DNA from 2 places in the Methylosinus sp. R-45379 genome. Region 1 is predicted to be linked to the other one. Evidence: riboswitches for the same ligand, from Rfam matches in the RefSeq annotation. Region 1 holds a riboswitch; the other holds the start of a gene.

Evidence for each region. Region 1 has a riboswitch for thiamine pyrophosphate ahead of A1351_RS00200 (FAD-dependent oxidoreductase). Riboswitches for the same ligand answer to the same signal wherever they lie in the genome.
Region 2: it holds a riboswitch for thiamine pyrophosphate, as region 1 does, so the genes downstream of both, thiC (phosphomethylpyrimidine synthase ThiC) here and A1351_RS00200 (FAD-dependent oxidoreductase) in region 1, are expected to answer to the same signal.

What each region holds. Positions count from the first base shown of each region.
Region 1 covers NZ_LUUM01000001.1:35,318-42,452, forward strand. The annotation lists gene A1351_RS25045 (hypothetical protein) at 1-285, opposite strand, end outside; gene A1351_RS00175 (quinoprotein relay system zinc metallohydrolase 2) at 178-1,101, shown strand; gene A1351_RS00180 (quinoprotein dehydrogenase-associated SoxYZ-like carrier) at 1,153-2,004, shown strand; gene A1351_RS00185 (thiamine phosphate synthase) at 1,970-2,617, opposite strand; gene A1351_RS00190 (thiazole synthase) at 2,796-3,590, opposite strand; gene A1351_RS24245 (hypothetical protein) at 3,721-3,858, opposite strand; gene thiS (sulfur carrier protein ThiS) at 3,912-4,061, opposite strand; gene A1351_RS00200 (FAD-dependent oxidoreductase) at 4,030-5,091, opposite strand; TPP riboswitch at 5,119-5,264, opposite strand; gene A1351_RS00205 (BolA family transcriptional regulator) at 5,418-5,705, opposite strand; gene A1351_RS00210 (J domain-containing protein) at 5,811-6,419, shown strand; gene cobS (cobaltochelatase subunit CobS) at 6,486-7,135, shown strand, end outside.
Region 2 covers NZ_LUUM01000303.1:17,357-24,491, reverse strand. The annotation lists gene thiC (phosphomethylpyrimidine synthase ThiC) at 1-1,024, opposite strand, end outside; TPP riboswitch at 1,098-1,198, opposite strand; gene A1351_RS22050 (OmpP1/FadL family transporter) at 1,494-2,819, shown strand; gene A1351_RS22045 (Mrp/NBP35 family ATP-binding protein) at 2,933-4,024, opposite strand; gene A1351_RS22040 (hypothetical protein) at 4,152-4,460, opposite strand; gene A1351_RS24975 (hypothetical protein) at 4,833-5,438, opposite strand; gene A1351_RS22035 (hypothetical protein) at 5,419-6,129, opposite strand; gene A1351_RS22030 (hypothetical protein) at 6,126-6,869, opposite strand.

The DNA of each region.
Region 1 (7,135 bases):
CGCAGCCCCGCCCGTATCTCCGTCGAGACGCTTTCCGGTTCCCGGCCGGAAAGCCTCTTTTAGGTCGGAAACGGCGGGATAATATGTCGCACGGAATTGAAGCGCAATCCCCAAATCCTGTTCCCGACTTTCCTGATTTCGCGCGTGAAACGGGCGAAAAACGAGGCTGAAAAACCGATGCTGCAACGCACTATTCGAGGGCTCGCGATTGCGTTTCTCTGCCTCGTCGCGAACGGCGCGAAAAGCTTCGAGCTGACCGAGATCGCGCCGGGAGTCTTCGTCCATCAGGGCGTGACCGCCTTGATGTCTCGCGATAACCTCGGCGGCATCGCCAATCTCGGCGCCATCGTCGGCGCGGAGGCGGTCGCGGTCATCGACACGGGCGGCAGCCGCGCGGAGGGCGAGGCTTTCCTCGCTGCATTGCAGCAGCGCACGACCAAGCCGATCCGTTATGTCATCGACACTCACGTCCATCCGGATCATATTTTCGGGAATATTGCCTTTCGAGACACGGGAGCCGTCTTCGTCGGGCACAAGAATCTCCCGCGCGCCATGGCGACGCGCGGCCCGCACTATCTCTCTTCTTTCCGCGAGACGATGGGCGCCCTGCTCGACGATGTGATTCTGGTTCCGCCGACCCTCACCGTCGAACGCGAGACGATTCTCGATCTCGGCGGCCGCAAGATCGCGCTGAAGGCCTGGCGCACCGCTCACAGCGATTCCGATCTCACCGTGCTCGATCCGCAGAGCGGCACGCTCTTTACCGGCGATCTCTTGTTCCTGCAGCATGTCCCGATCATCGACGGCAGCCTTTTGGGCTTTCTGTCCGTCATCGAGGAATTGCGGAAGATCGAGGCGGTCCGCGTCGTGCCGGGCCATGGGCCGGCGGTCGCTCCCTGGCCGCAGGCGCTGGAGGCGCAAAAAGCCTATCTCGACCATCTCACCCGCGATTTGCGCGCCGATATCGCCAGAGGGGAGACGCTCGCGCGCGCGGTGACGACAGCCGGCCGCGGCGAAAAGCCCAATTGGCTGCTGTTCGAGGATTATCACACGCGCAACGCCACGGCCGGCTTCGCCGAGCTGGAATGGGAGGCCCCTTGAGCCGGCCGCGCCCACAGCGCTATGATTCCAAAAAATACCGGAGGAACGCAGATGAGCCCTTGGACCGCGAGCCTTCACGCTCGCAAATCGCCGAATGAGAGCGAGCCTCAAGGCTCGCGGTCCCTCCTGCGCCCCATCGCAGCGGCCGCAGCCCTCTGCCTTTGGGCCGCCGCCGCCTCGGCCCAGGAGCCGAAGATCGATCCCTGGCCGGGCCTCGTCACCGATATTTTCCACGATCGCGCGATCACCTCGCATGAGGGCGTGGTGGCGCTCGACGCGCCGAAGCGGGCCGAGGACGCCGCCATCGTGCCGATGACCATCTCGCTGCTCGAGCCGGGCCTGCGCGCGGCGACGCTGGTGATCGACGAGAATCCCATGCCCATGGCGGCGGCCTTCTCCTTCGGCGAGGGCGCCGGCGTCGCGAAGATAGAAACGCGCGTGCGCGTGAACTCCTACACCAATGTGCATGTCGTCGGCCAAACGGGCGATGGCGCGCTGCATTCGGTGGTGAAATTCGTGAAGGCCTCGGGCGGCTGCTCGGCCCCGGCGATCAAGGATCAGGACGAGGCCAGCGCCAATCTCGGCAAAATGAAATATCGGGAGTTCGCCAGCGAGAATCCCGCCCTGCGCGAGGCGCAGATCATGATTCGCCATCCCAATAATTCGGGATTGCAGATGGACCCGATCACCCGCGCCTATATTCCGGCTCATTATGTCGACAAGGTCGAGGTGCGGCAGGGGGAGGCGCTGATCTTCTCCATGGAGGGCGGAATTTCCCTGTCGGAGGATCCGAGCTTCCGCTTCGCCTACAAGCCCAATGGCGCCAAGGTGATGCGCGTCGAGGCGCGTGACAATCAGGGCAATGTGTTCAAAGGGGAGTGGCCGATCGGCGGAGCGTCGTGAGACGCTTTTCGTCCGTCGCCGCCACCCACTCGCGCGCCCGCGCCTCCGGCTCCGCGGCGCGCAATATATCGGTGACGACGCAGGCGCTGTCCGCCCCCGCCGCCAGCGCCGCGCGGGCGCGCTCCGGCGTCAGCCCGCCTATGGCGACGAGCGGAATTTCGCCGATGCGGCGTTTCCAGACGCCGATTTTATCGAGCCCCTGCGGGGCGAAGGCCATTTGCTTCAGCAAAGTCGGATAGATCGGCCCCAGCGCGATATAATCGGGGGAGAGCGCCAGCGCCCGCTCCAGCTCGGCCTCGTCATGCGTGCTGACGCCGAGCCTTATTCCATGGGCGCGGATCGCGGCGATATCGGCCGTGTCGAGATCGCCTTGGCCAAGATGCACGAAATCGCAGGAAAGATCGATGGCGAACCGCCAATAATCATTGACGACGAGCAGCGCGCCATGGGCCGCGCAAAGATCGCGGGCGCGGGCGATCTCCTCGCGCAGCGCCGCCTCCTCGCGATCCTTGACGCGCAATTGCACGAGCCGCACGCCGCAAGGCAACAGCCGGGGCAGCCAATCGGCGGAATCGACGATGAGATAGAAGGGATCGAGCAAAATCGCGCTCATGACGGGATGACGCTCGAATGAGAGGCGACGCGCCCCACCCTCCCCTTCAGGGGGAGGGTCGGCCTGCGCAGCAGGACGGGGTGGGGTTCGCCGCCCGAGACTCGGGGGCTCACCCCCTCCCGAGCGCCTTCGGCGCTCGACCTCCCCCCTCCAGGGGGAGGTGGAAACGAAAGCGCGCTCATGCCTCGAGTCCGTCGTCGAAGGCGCGGCCGAGCACGGGCGTCGAGGGCGCCGCCATGTCGCGCGGCTCCATCAGGCCGGAGAGATAGGCCGCCCGGCCAGCCTCTATGGCGAGCGAAAAGGCCCGCGCCATGGCCACCGGATCGCCGGCGCGCGCCACCGCCGTGTTGAGCAGCGCCGCGTCGAAGCCGAGCTCCATGACGGCCGCCGCCTGCGAGGGCGCGCCGAGGCCGGCGTCCACGATGAGCGGCGTATTGGGAAAATGCGCGCGCAGCGCTCTGAGGCCGAAGAGATTATTGATCCCGCGGCCGGAGCCGATCGGCGCCGCCCAGGGCATCAGCACGCGGCAGCCGGCGTCCAGCAGCTTCTCCGCGACGACGAGATCCTCGGTCGTATAGGGAAAGACGCAAAAGCCGTCATCGCTGAGGATGCGCGCCGCCTCGACCAGGCCGAAGACGTCCGGTTGCAGCGTGTCCTCCTCGCCGATCACCTCGAGCTTGATCCAGCTGGTTCCGAACAGCTCGCGCGCCATTTGCGCGGTGGCGATGGCCTCCTTGGACGTGCGGCAGCCGGCGGTGTTGGGCAGCACGCGCACGCCCAGCTCGCGAACGAGCCGCCAAAAGCTCTCGCCCGCGCGCGAGCCTCCGGCCTCCCGCCGCAGCGAGACGGTGACGATCTCCGCTCCCGCCACGCGGATCGCCTCGGCGAGTATGGCCGGCGAAGGATAGCGCGCCGTGCCGAGCAGGAAGCGGGAGGATAGGACCTCGCCGTAGAGGAGGAGAGACGCAGTCATCGCATTCGGCTGGTTCGGGGCTCGACCGGAAACCGCATCGGCCATCAGTGCAGGAACAGCTTTCCGAGCACCAGAAGCGTGAGCGTGATATTGGTCGCGAGCATCCATTTCACGGTGTTGAACTCGCCTTTCAGCAAAGCGAACTCATGCTGACGTCGCTGTTCTTCGAGTCGAAATTAGCGACGACCTCCGCGGCCTTGCGCGCTTTCTCCTCGCTCGCGCCGGCCTCTCGAAGGGCGTCGTAGATTTCCGTGACGATCGTGCTCATGACCCGACTCTAACATGGAGTTCGTGGAGGAGGTAGCAAGTTCGACAATCCCCTCACCCTCCCTGCCGCGGCGTGACGATCTCGATCGTATCGTCCTCGACCAGCAGCGTCTCGCCGCGATCCTTGCTGCGCACGAATTCCTGATTCACCGCCGTCGCGACGGTCTGCTCGCTAAAGCCCAATTCCTCGATGAGGCGTTCCAATGTGGGCGCCTCGATCTCGAGCGTCTGCCCATTCACCCTGATTCGCATTCATGACCTCCGGGAAGATATCGCCCGTGAAGAGAAAACGCGCGACGCGGCGCGCCAGCGCCGGCGCCAGAAGAAATCCATGCCGATAGAGCCCGTTCACATAGAGCGTCCGGCCCTGGCGCGAAATGCGCGGCAGATTGTCCGGGAAGGCCGGCCGCACGTCCGAGCCCGTCTCGACGATCTCCGCCTCGGCGAAAGCGGGATGAATGGCGAAAGCCGAATTGACCAGCTCGACGATGGAGCGCGCCGTGACTCGGGAGCGCTCCTCATTCTCGATCATCGTCGCGCCGACCATGAACACGCCCTCCCCGCGCGGCACCACATAGACCGGATGGCGCGGATGCAACATTCGGACGGGGCGGGACAATTCGATCTCCTCGCTGCGCAGCACGAGCATCTCGCCCTTGACGCCGCGCAGCTCCGCCAGCTCGCCGCGCGCGGCAAAGCCGCGGCAATCGACGATCCAATCCGCCTGTGGGACAGAATCGGCGCAGAGCCGGATGCGGACATTGTCCATTGTCTGCAAACGTTCGAACAGCGCCGCCATCGCCGCGCGCGGCTCGAGATGCGCCTCCTGCGGAAAATAGAGCCCGCCCGAGAAACGCCCGGCCAGCGCCGGCTCGAGCGCCGCGAGGCCATCCGCGTCCAGCCGCTCGAACCGCCGGGTGCGGCGGGAGAATTCAGTCAGCTCGGCGCGGTCGCGCGGCGGCGCGACGACGAGGCTGCCGGCGACTTTCGCGACAGGAATGTCCTTGGTCCAGAAGGCGAGCGCCTCCTCGCCGAGCGTCGCCACAATCGGCTCGGCGCTTTGCAGCTCGCACCAGGGCGCGATCATGCCGCCGGCGTAATGCGAGCAGCCGCGGCCCGGCTCCGCCGCTTTCTCGATCAGCTCGACCTCAGCGCCATGCGGCGCGCCGGCGCGGGCGATCTCGAAAGCCGCGGTCAGGCCGGCGACGCCGGCGCCGATCACGCCGATCAGCATCGATGCGGCCCGATAGGGCCGAGGAATATCAGGAACATGCGGCCTCCCTACGCCAGCGCGAACTGGATCAGGTTCGAAGGGTCGCCGAGCCGCTTTTTAAAAAAGCTATTCGGCCTCTCAGCCTCTTGCCACGCGCAAAGCGCGCCAGCGGCGAGGCTCCCCTGGGCGAGACCGAGATTTGCGCAGGAACGGCGGCGCGTCAAGCGGGGCCGCGATGGCTTTGCAGTAAGGAGGCCGGCCGTCGTCATTGCGAGCGAAGCGAAACAATCCAGAGCCGGGGGCGGCCCCTGGATCGCTTCGTCGCTGCGCTCCTCGCGATGACAGCGCTACTCCTGCGGGGCGCGGGCGGTGATCGTCAGAGCATGAACGCGCGTCGCCAGCTCCTCGGCGAGCAGCGTGTTGACGATGCGATGCCGCTCGACGAGCCTCTTGCCCGCGAACGCCTCGCTCACCACCTCGACTCGAAAATGGCTTTCGCCATCCTGGTGGTGGCCGCCATGCCCGGCGTGCTTGTCAGACTCGTCGATCACCTTCAAGGTGACGGGCGCGAGCCCTTCGGTCAGCTTCGAACGGATGCGGGCCTGGACGGCGCCGATATTGCCTTGCTCGGCCATAGTGGAATCCTCCTCGTCGCCTCGGTCCAAGCAAAATTCCCGCCGATTGAAATTGACGTCGGGTTCCGCTTGCAGCCTGCGGCCAGTCTACCATAATGCAGCGCCATGGATTTGAATTCGCCCCTCTTCGATCGTATCCGCGTGAAGCCCGAGCAGAGGCAGGAGCGCCGCGAAACTCGTTTTCGCTGCGACGCCCCCGGCTGCGAGGCCGAGGGAGCCCATCGCGCGCCCATGGGACGGCTGCGCGAGGGGCAATATTTCTGCTTCTGCCTGGAGCACGTGCGGGAATATAATAATTCATACAATTACTTCAACGGAATGAGCGACGAGGACGTCGCCCGTTACCTGAAGGACGACGCCACCACCGGCCATCGCCCCACCTGGTCCATGGGCGTGAAGCGCGGACAGGCCTCCTTCCGCGAGGACCCGCTGCGGCCCGACAATTTCGCCGATCCTATGGGCCTCTACCGGCAGCGGGCGCATCGCGCCCGGCCGCAGGCGGAGGCCAGCCCGCGCTATTCGGCGGTGACGATCAAGGCGCTGAATGCTCTCGGTCTCGATGAGACCGCCGGTGCGGAGGCGATAAAGACGCGCTATAAGGAGCTCGTCAAACGTCACCATCCCGACGCCAATGGCGGAGATCGCTCCTGCGAGGAAAGACTGCGGGAGATCATTCACGCATATAAGACGTTGCGGGCCGCCAAGCTCGTTTGAACAAGCGTTTGACCAGGCCTTGCCGGCGCGAATGTCGCGAGCGCGCGTCGGCGAAACGGAGGATCAATGTCAACCCCAAGCGACAAAGCGGCCGGGTCCGCGCCCCTGCCGGACCTCAAAGTCTCCGTGCGCCAGCTGTTCGGCATCGACTCCGATCTCGAGGTTCCCGCCTATTCCGAGCGGACCGAGCATGTCCCGGACAAGGATCCCGACTATCTCTTCGACCGCGAGACGACGCTCGCCATTCTCGCCGGTTTCGCCCGCAACCGCCGCGTCATGGTCACGGGCTATCACGGCACCGGCAAATCGACGCATATCGAGCAGGTCGCCGCGCGGCTCAACTGGCCTTGCGTGCGCGTCAATCTCGACAGCCATGTCTCGCGCATCGATCTCGTCGGCAAGGACGCGATCGTGCTGAAGGACGGCAAGCAGGTCACGGAGTTCCGCGACGGCATTCTGCCCTGGGCGCTCCAGCACAATATCGCGCTCTGCTTCGACGAATATGACGCCGGCCGTCCGGATGTGATGTTCGTCATTCAGCGCGTGCTGGAAGTCTCCGGCCGGCTGACGCTGCTCGATCAGAACCGCGTCATTCGTCCGCATCCCGCCTTCCGCCTGTTCGCCACCGCCAATACGGTGGGCCTCGGCGACACATCCGGCCTCTATCACGGCACGCAGCAGATCAATCAGGGCCAGATGGACCGCTGGTCCATCGT
Region 2 (7,135 bases), on a different contig from region 1:
GCGCCATGATCGAGCCGCCGCGCGAGACGATGCCGGTCACGCGATCGGCTGTGAGCGGCACATGGGCGAGACGCACGCCGGCGTGAATGGTGAAGTAATCGACGCCCTGCTCCGCCTGCTCGATCAGCGTGTCCTTGAACACTTCCCAATCGAGCTTGGTGGCGTCGCCGCCCACCTTCTCCAGCGCCTGATAGATCGGCACTGTGCCGATCGGCACGGGCGCGTTGCGAATGATCCAGTCGCGGATGTTATGGATATTGCGGCCGGTGGAGAGATCCATCACCGTATCGGCGCCCCAGCGGATCGCCCACACCATCTTCTCCACCTCCTCGGCGACCGAGGAGGTGATGGCCGAATTGCCGATATTGGCGTTGACCTTCACCAGGAAATTGCGGCCGATGATCATCGGCTCGGCTTCCGGATGATTGATATTGGCGGGAATGATGGCGCGCCCGCGGGCGATCTCCTCGCGCACGAACTCCGGCGTCACGAAAGCCGGAAGCGCGGCGCCGAAGCCCTCCCCCGCCTCGATCCGCTCCCCCGCCTGCGCGAAGGCGCGCTCGCGGCAGAGATTCTCGCGATGCGCGACATAGATCATCTCCTCGGTGACAATTCCGGCGCGCGCGAATTCGAGCTGCGTCACCGGCGCCGAGCCGGCGGCGCGGCGAATGGCGCGCGGCGCGGGACAGGGCGGAACCAGCCGATCCTCGCCGACGAAGCCATTGTCCTCCGGCTTCACCGCGCGGCCGTCATAGGCCTCGAGCCCGGCGCGGCCGTCGAGCCAGCGCCGCGCCGCCGGCAGGCCGGCCGAAAGATCGGGCGCGAAATCGCCACAGCTATAAGGGCCGGAGGGATCATAGACGCGCAGAGGCGCGTCGCCGGCGGAGGGGTGAAGCGCGATCTCGCGGACGGGAACGCGAATGTCCTCGCGGCCGCGCGGCGCGGAATAGAGCTTGCGCGAGGCGCCGATCGGTCCGGTGGTCACGCTCTGGGGCGTCGTCGGGCGCTTGTCCTGCACGTTCATCGTCGCGCTCCATTGGTTCGGATGGATGGGCAGCGGGCGATGAAGTCGGGCGCGCCGTCCCGAAAGATCGGGCGACGCGTCCTGCTGGCCTTCCCTCGCGCCGGCATTACCCGGATCAGGTTCGATGGGTGCTTCTCAGCCGCTCCTCTCGGAGAGGCGCCCCTCGCCATGCCGTGATTTTATCCGTGGCCTCGGATCGCGGCAAGCCCGGCCGGCCGGGCCGGTCCCGAAAAAGCGGGGACTGATTTTTCGAGCGAAACCTGGACTCGCCGCTCGGCAGAAACCGCTGTTGCAAAAACGTGACAGGATCGGAAATATCGACCAGAGCCCGGGCGACGACGCTGTCGCACGCCGCCCGCTCTGATAGATTCTCGGGCAATAGTGAGTCGTAAGGTGCGAACGCCGCCGGGTTGCCGAGTGCTTCTAAATGGCGTGTGAACGGCGACCGATCTGGGCGGGGCAATAGATAATGAACGGATTTTACTGGCGTAATCTGGCCTCGGCGGCTGCGCTCACCGTCGCTTTGACGGCTCCGTCGCTGGCGGCGGACGGCTATTTTCTGATCGGCTATGGCCCGCGTCAGAAGGCGCTGGGGGGCGCCGGCGTCGCCGATTCGCGGGACGCCATGTCGCTGTCGGTCAATCCGGCCGGCCTCGTCGATCTCGAGCGCCAGATGCAGCTCGGCCTGACCGCCCTTCTGCCGGAGCGCGGCTATTCGACCGACGGCCTGCCCAAGGTGCTCGCGCCGGGCGACGTCCGCAGCGGGCGGCCGATCTTCCCCGTGCCGCATGACGCCTATGCCTCGCCGCTCGACGCCGACTCGGCCTGGGGCACGGCGTCCTACGCCAATGGCGGCATCAACACCTCTTTCGACTTCGGCCATTACCATTCGCCGCTCGGCGGGCCATTCGGCGGCGGCTATGCGGGCGTCGATCTCGAGCAGGCCTTCACCAGCATCGGCTATGCGCGCAAGTTCGGCGCGCTGTCGCTCGGCGTCGCGCCGACGATCGCGGTGCAGACCATCAATCTGCAGGGGCTGAAGACCTTCGCGCCCTATTCCTCCGACATGTATCGCCTGTCCGACAATGGATATGACTGGTCGTTCGGCGGCGGCGTGCGGCTCGGCCTGCAGTGGCGGGTGACGGATCAGTTCCGCATCGGCGTCGCAGGCTCGACGCCCATGTTCATGACCCGCTTCGGCAAATATTCGGGCCTCTTCGCCGACCATGGCAGCTTCGATATTCCGGCCAATATCACCGCCGGCCTCGCCTATGATCTGACGCCCGATCTGACCGTCATGGCCGACTGGCGCCACATCTTCTATTCGGGCGTATCGACCGTGAGCAATGCGAGCTTCCCGGTGCTGCTCCGCTCGCTCGGTTCGTCCGGCGGCCCCGGCTTCGGCTGGAAGGACACTGATTCGGCCTCGTTCGGCGTCGAGTGGCGCATGCAGCCGGGCCTCGCGCTGCGCGCCGGCTATCATTATGTGACCAATCCGATCCCGACCAATTCGGTGACGCTCAACATTCTCGCGCCGATCATCAACGCGCATCACGTCAGCGGCGGTCTCAGCTACGCCGTCACCAAGAATTCGACGCTCGACCTCGCCGTCGTCTACGCTTTCAAGAACAATGTGCGCGGCCCCGAGGCGCTGCCGCAGACGGCGGCGACGCCATTCGGCGCCTATAACCCCGCCGCCAATGTCAATATCTGGCTGCGCGGACTCGAGATTACTGTGGGCTGGAGCTATAAATTCGACCTCGGCGACAATTCGCTGATCCCGACCCATCTCTGACGCCATTCGCGTGAGGCGAGCCTCCGGGCTCGCCCGCGAAAAGCAAAGGCCGCGGCCCGCCAGACGGCGGCCGCGGCCTTTTCGCTTTTTTCAGCCCGGCCTTTTCACATTTCTCAGCCGATGACGATCTTCGGCGGGGCGCGGAGCGATTGAGTCTCCAGCAGGGTCTTCACCTTGGCGGCGAGCTCCTTGTAGATCGCCGCATGCGGGCCTTCCGGCGCGGAGGCGACGACCGGCGTGCCGGCGTCCGAGGTCTGGCGAATGGTGAGATCGAGCGGCACCTCGCCGAGGAAGGGCACGCCCAGCGCCTCGGCGTCCTTCCGCGCGCCGCCATGGGAGAAGATGTCGGTGCGGCCGCCGCAATGCGGGCAGAGGAAATAGCTCATATTCTCGATGATGCCGAGAATGGGCGTCGAGACCTTCTGGAACATGGCCACGCCGCGGCGCGCGTCGATCAGCGCCAGATCCTGCGGCGTCGAGACGACGACCGCGCCGGCGAGCGGCACCTGCTGCGCCATGGTCAGCTGCGCGTCGCCGGTGCCGGGCGGCATGTCGACGACGAGCGCGTCCAGCTCGCCCCAGGCGACCTCGCCCAGCATCTGGCCGAGCGCCTGCGCCACCATCGGCCCGCGCCAGACCATGGGCACATCCTCCTCGACGAGAAAGCCGATGGACATGATCTTGATCCCATAGGCCTCGAGCGGGATCATCTTATTGCCGACGACCTCAGGCTTGCCGCTGAGGCCGAACAGGCGCGGCGCCGAAGGGCCGTAGATATCCGCGTCGAGCAGGCCGACGCGCCAGCCCTGCGCCGCGAGGCCGAGCGCCAGATTGGCGGAGGTTGTCGATTTTCCGACGCCGCCTTTGCCCGAGGAAACCGCGACGATATATTTGATCTTCTCGAGCGCGGCGATGGTCTTGCGCTGCGGCGCCTGACCCGGAGGCGGCGCGGCGGGCGCCGGCGCCCTCTCCGCGGTCAAAGTCACGATCGCCGCCTCTATCCCCGGCACGGTCTTCACGGCGCCCTCCACGGCGACGCGCAGCACCTCGAGCTCCTTGGCCCGCGCCGGATCGCCGGTGAGCGAGACGAAGGCCTTGGCCCCCGACACATTGACTCCGCTGACGAGGCCGGCCGCGACAATCGATTTGCCGTCCGGACCGGCGACGCTCTCCAGCGCTTTCAAGACTGATGCTTCATCGGCCACTGTCTTCGCCCTTTCGCACGAACCCGCATCCGACGCCCTCACGAGGAGGGCGTCTTTTTGGAAGCGTTCTACGCAATCGGTATGCCGATATTCGGCCGATGCGTCTACGGGCTCGCGCGAAGGAGCGTCACGCCCGCTGCTTCTGAACGAGAGCGTTGCGGATGAGGCCGACGATGGCCGTGACGATGGCGCCCGAAACGCCGCCGCCGACGAGCTGTCCGGCGAAAACGGCGATATCGAAGCCATTGCCCGCCGCCCCGGCCAGCGCCGGAATGAGCGAGGTGAGGATGGAGCCGCCGCCCGCGCCGCCGAGCGCGCCGATGATGGCGTTAGCGATGGGGCCGAGATCGAAACTCTTATTGGCCTTAGCGACGCCTGAGCCGCCGGCCGCGCCGGCAAAGAGCTGGATGATGAGATTGATGAGCGTCTCGGACATGGGCTGCGCCTTTCGCTGACGGTTTACGACCGTAACGAACTCGCGCGTGACGACGAATTATCAACCCTGCCGACGCTGAGAGCGACGCTTGCCCGCATCGCGGGCGCCCGAAAGCCGTGAGCGCGGGCGCCGGCTTGCGGCGCCGTAACGGAACTTCGAAAGAAGATTGGTCGGAGTGGCGGGATTCGAACCCACGACCCCTTGTCCCCCAGGAGAGGAGGCGCGACACTATTAACCCGCCTATTATCAAATGATTATCATGCTATTTTATCAGGGCTGCGGGATTCTCTGTGGGATTTTAATCGGCCTTGACGCTCGGCCGACGCCGGCCTCCTGGCCAAGCAAACTCGGCAACGGCGAGCTGACATCCTATCACACTTCGCCTTTCTGCTGCAGCCGACCTAAATATGCAGCAAGCGCGGAGCATATTCTTATTCTAAGGCGACTGATAAGCTGTCCGAAAAGTGCAAAGCCAGACACTTGAGCGTCCGGTAGAGAGAATAATTGGGTCTGATGGAGCCCATGCACGTTATCGGTCAACCATAAAATGAACTGCTCCCTTTCTTGCTCTTCGTCCTTAACCCAACCTTGGAAGGTTAGATCAGAATGTGCTGGATCATCATCATTTGGAGTAAAATTAACACCTGTCGTTAAAGTATCTAGGTATATTTTTTTCAGATCGGCAACGGGCGCATACATTACTCCGCTAAAAGTCTTCGTGCCACCGCCGGCTGCAGTTGCTTTTTTGCAGAAGAGGTTCGCATGATCTTCGATTTGCAGAACAGAGCCCGCGCGAGATCGAAGTCGGCCTGAAAGCTCTCGCTCCCACGGCCTTCTTTTTGTGGGATCTGGCGCAGAAATCGCCTTTCCACCGAATGCAGAATGATGGATACGGCCTTTTCTGATATGATTGTCTTGGGTTATTATGCGAAACCAGACATCGCCATCCGGCCCCGGGTCACCGTCTTTTAATGGCATCGGACCTACCGCTTAGCCCAGAAAACAGATCCCTAAGGACCTGCTGTGTAGAGGAATTAAAGCCACTCCCCGGAAGCCTCCCGAACTCACCGTTCCTGAACTTCCAGTACGCCCGCCATTCCTCGCCCGGCCCGATATCAAAGAAGAGCTTGGCCAAACCATCATTATCCAATACCCATTCGAGACCGATTGACCCATCTCCGGCCGGCGCAATATCTGGGTCTCCGAACGTCCGAGGCATGACACCGAGAAGCGATCGCGCATATCGCAGCGTTTGTGGAGTAACCGGGTCGGCATCATAACCGTCCCAATTTCGTTCGCTATACCGTTCGTAGCCCGCAAGCGCATCCATCGCCGTTTGAACCCGGCGTTGCGCCAAAGATGACGAGCTTATCGTAGGCCGGACCACGGAGGTGAGGGGTAGCCTGCCGCCATCGTCGTAAACAATCGAAAAACCAGCAAATATCGCCATTGCGGGCGCGGTAACCGCCATGGTCCTCGTCATTCGCTCAGCACTGCATGATAGCGCCTTGATGGCCGTGGCTGGACTCCCATCAATCACTTTTATTTTAAGCGTCTTTGGGTCCACATTTCCGCGGGATAAAACCTGTGCATCTTCGCAAAGGAAGACTGGATCAACTCGCGGAGCAAGCGCGGTCCCCGCGGAATTAATCATCAATTCTGCGGTCACGGCAATTCGCCTTCTTTCGCATTCTCAAACGCGAGCTGAACGAGCTCCCTATATATCAAGGGGACACTATCCCGGTCAAACGGCTCAGATCGTTGCGCGTCGGTGCTGTGGTCAAGCTCCAACCGGACGACAAACATCGGTGCTGTTTCTATGGTCGAATTCGTAAAATCGATTGCCAACTGAACGCGAACCTCTAGGACAGACCATTGGGTAATACGATTGATAACTAGATTTTCTACCGTGTCACTTTTCAACGGCCAATTGACACGAAATATTACCTCCGCCATCCGTTCAGGATCGCCCTTCACAGACTTCAAAGAACCGAGCAAATACCTATAGGCTTGTTCGCGGCTTTCGCATCTTCCGAGGAGGACAGCCCCAAATGCTATACGGCTGATTGAAACATCTGAATTAGTCACCCACGTTGCGGTGTCTTCTACAAACGATTCACATACACTTGGCCAAGCACCCACCGAAGGAATGTAGTTCTCCTCTATGGCATCAGGCGTTGGGAAACGGGGCGTCACGATGCAGTCTGATCTGTTCCCAGAAGCCGACAGGTTAAGGATAGCGTTACGGTAGGGTCCGGTCATTGTGCGCCGGCCAAGAGCCTTCTTTTGAGTCTCCGCTTCGTCCTGTCCCGTGATTTTCGTCCAATCAGCGTTGGATATATCAATCGTATGAGTCGAGAATAGGGAGACGCGCAGGGTCTCCACGATCCAATCCATAGCCATTTTCATTTCCCCGATCCTAGCGATCAGATCGCTCGGTTCTGGACGCCTACCGAAGCAGTTTATCCGTGTTATAGGGCCGATGCGAGCATAACAAGGCTATTTCAGAAAAGGGCACGCCAACGAAAAAAGCTCGAATAGCGCGGGAGAAAAATATGCCGGCTTCGGCGTCAAGCAGAACCGCGTCCTTCAGGATCTCTCATTCGACGATCATACCGCTTTAAGATGTGTAGCAGCAGCGTCGGTGTGGAGCGGGGACCGTCGCGCCAGAGCGC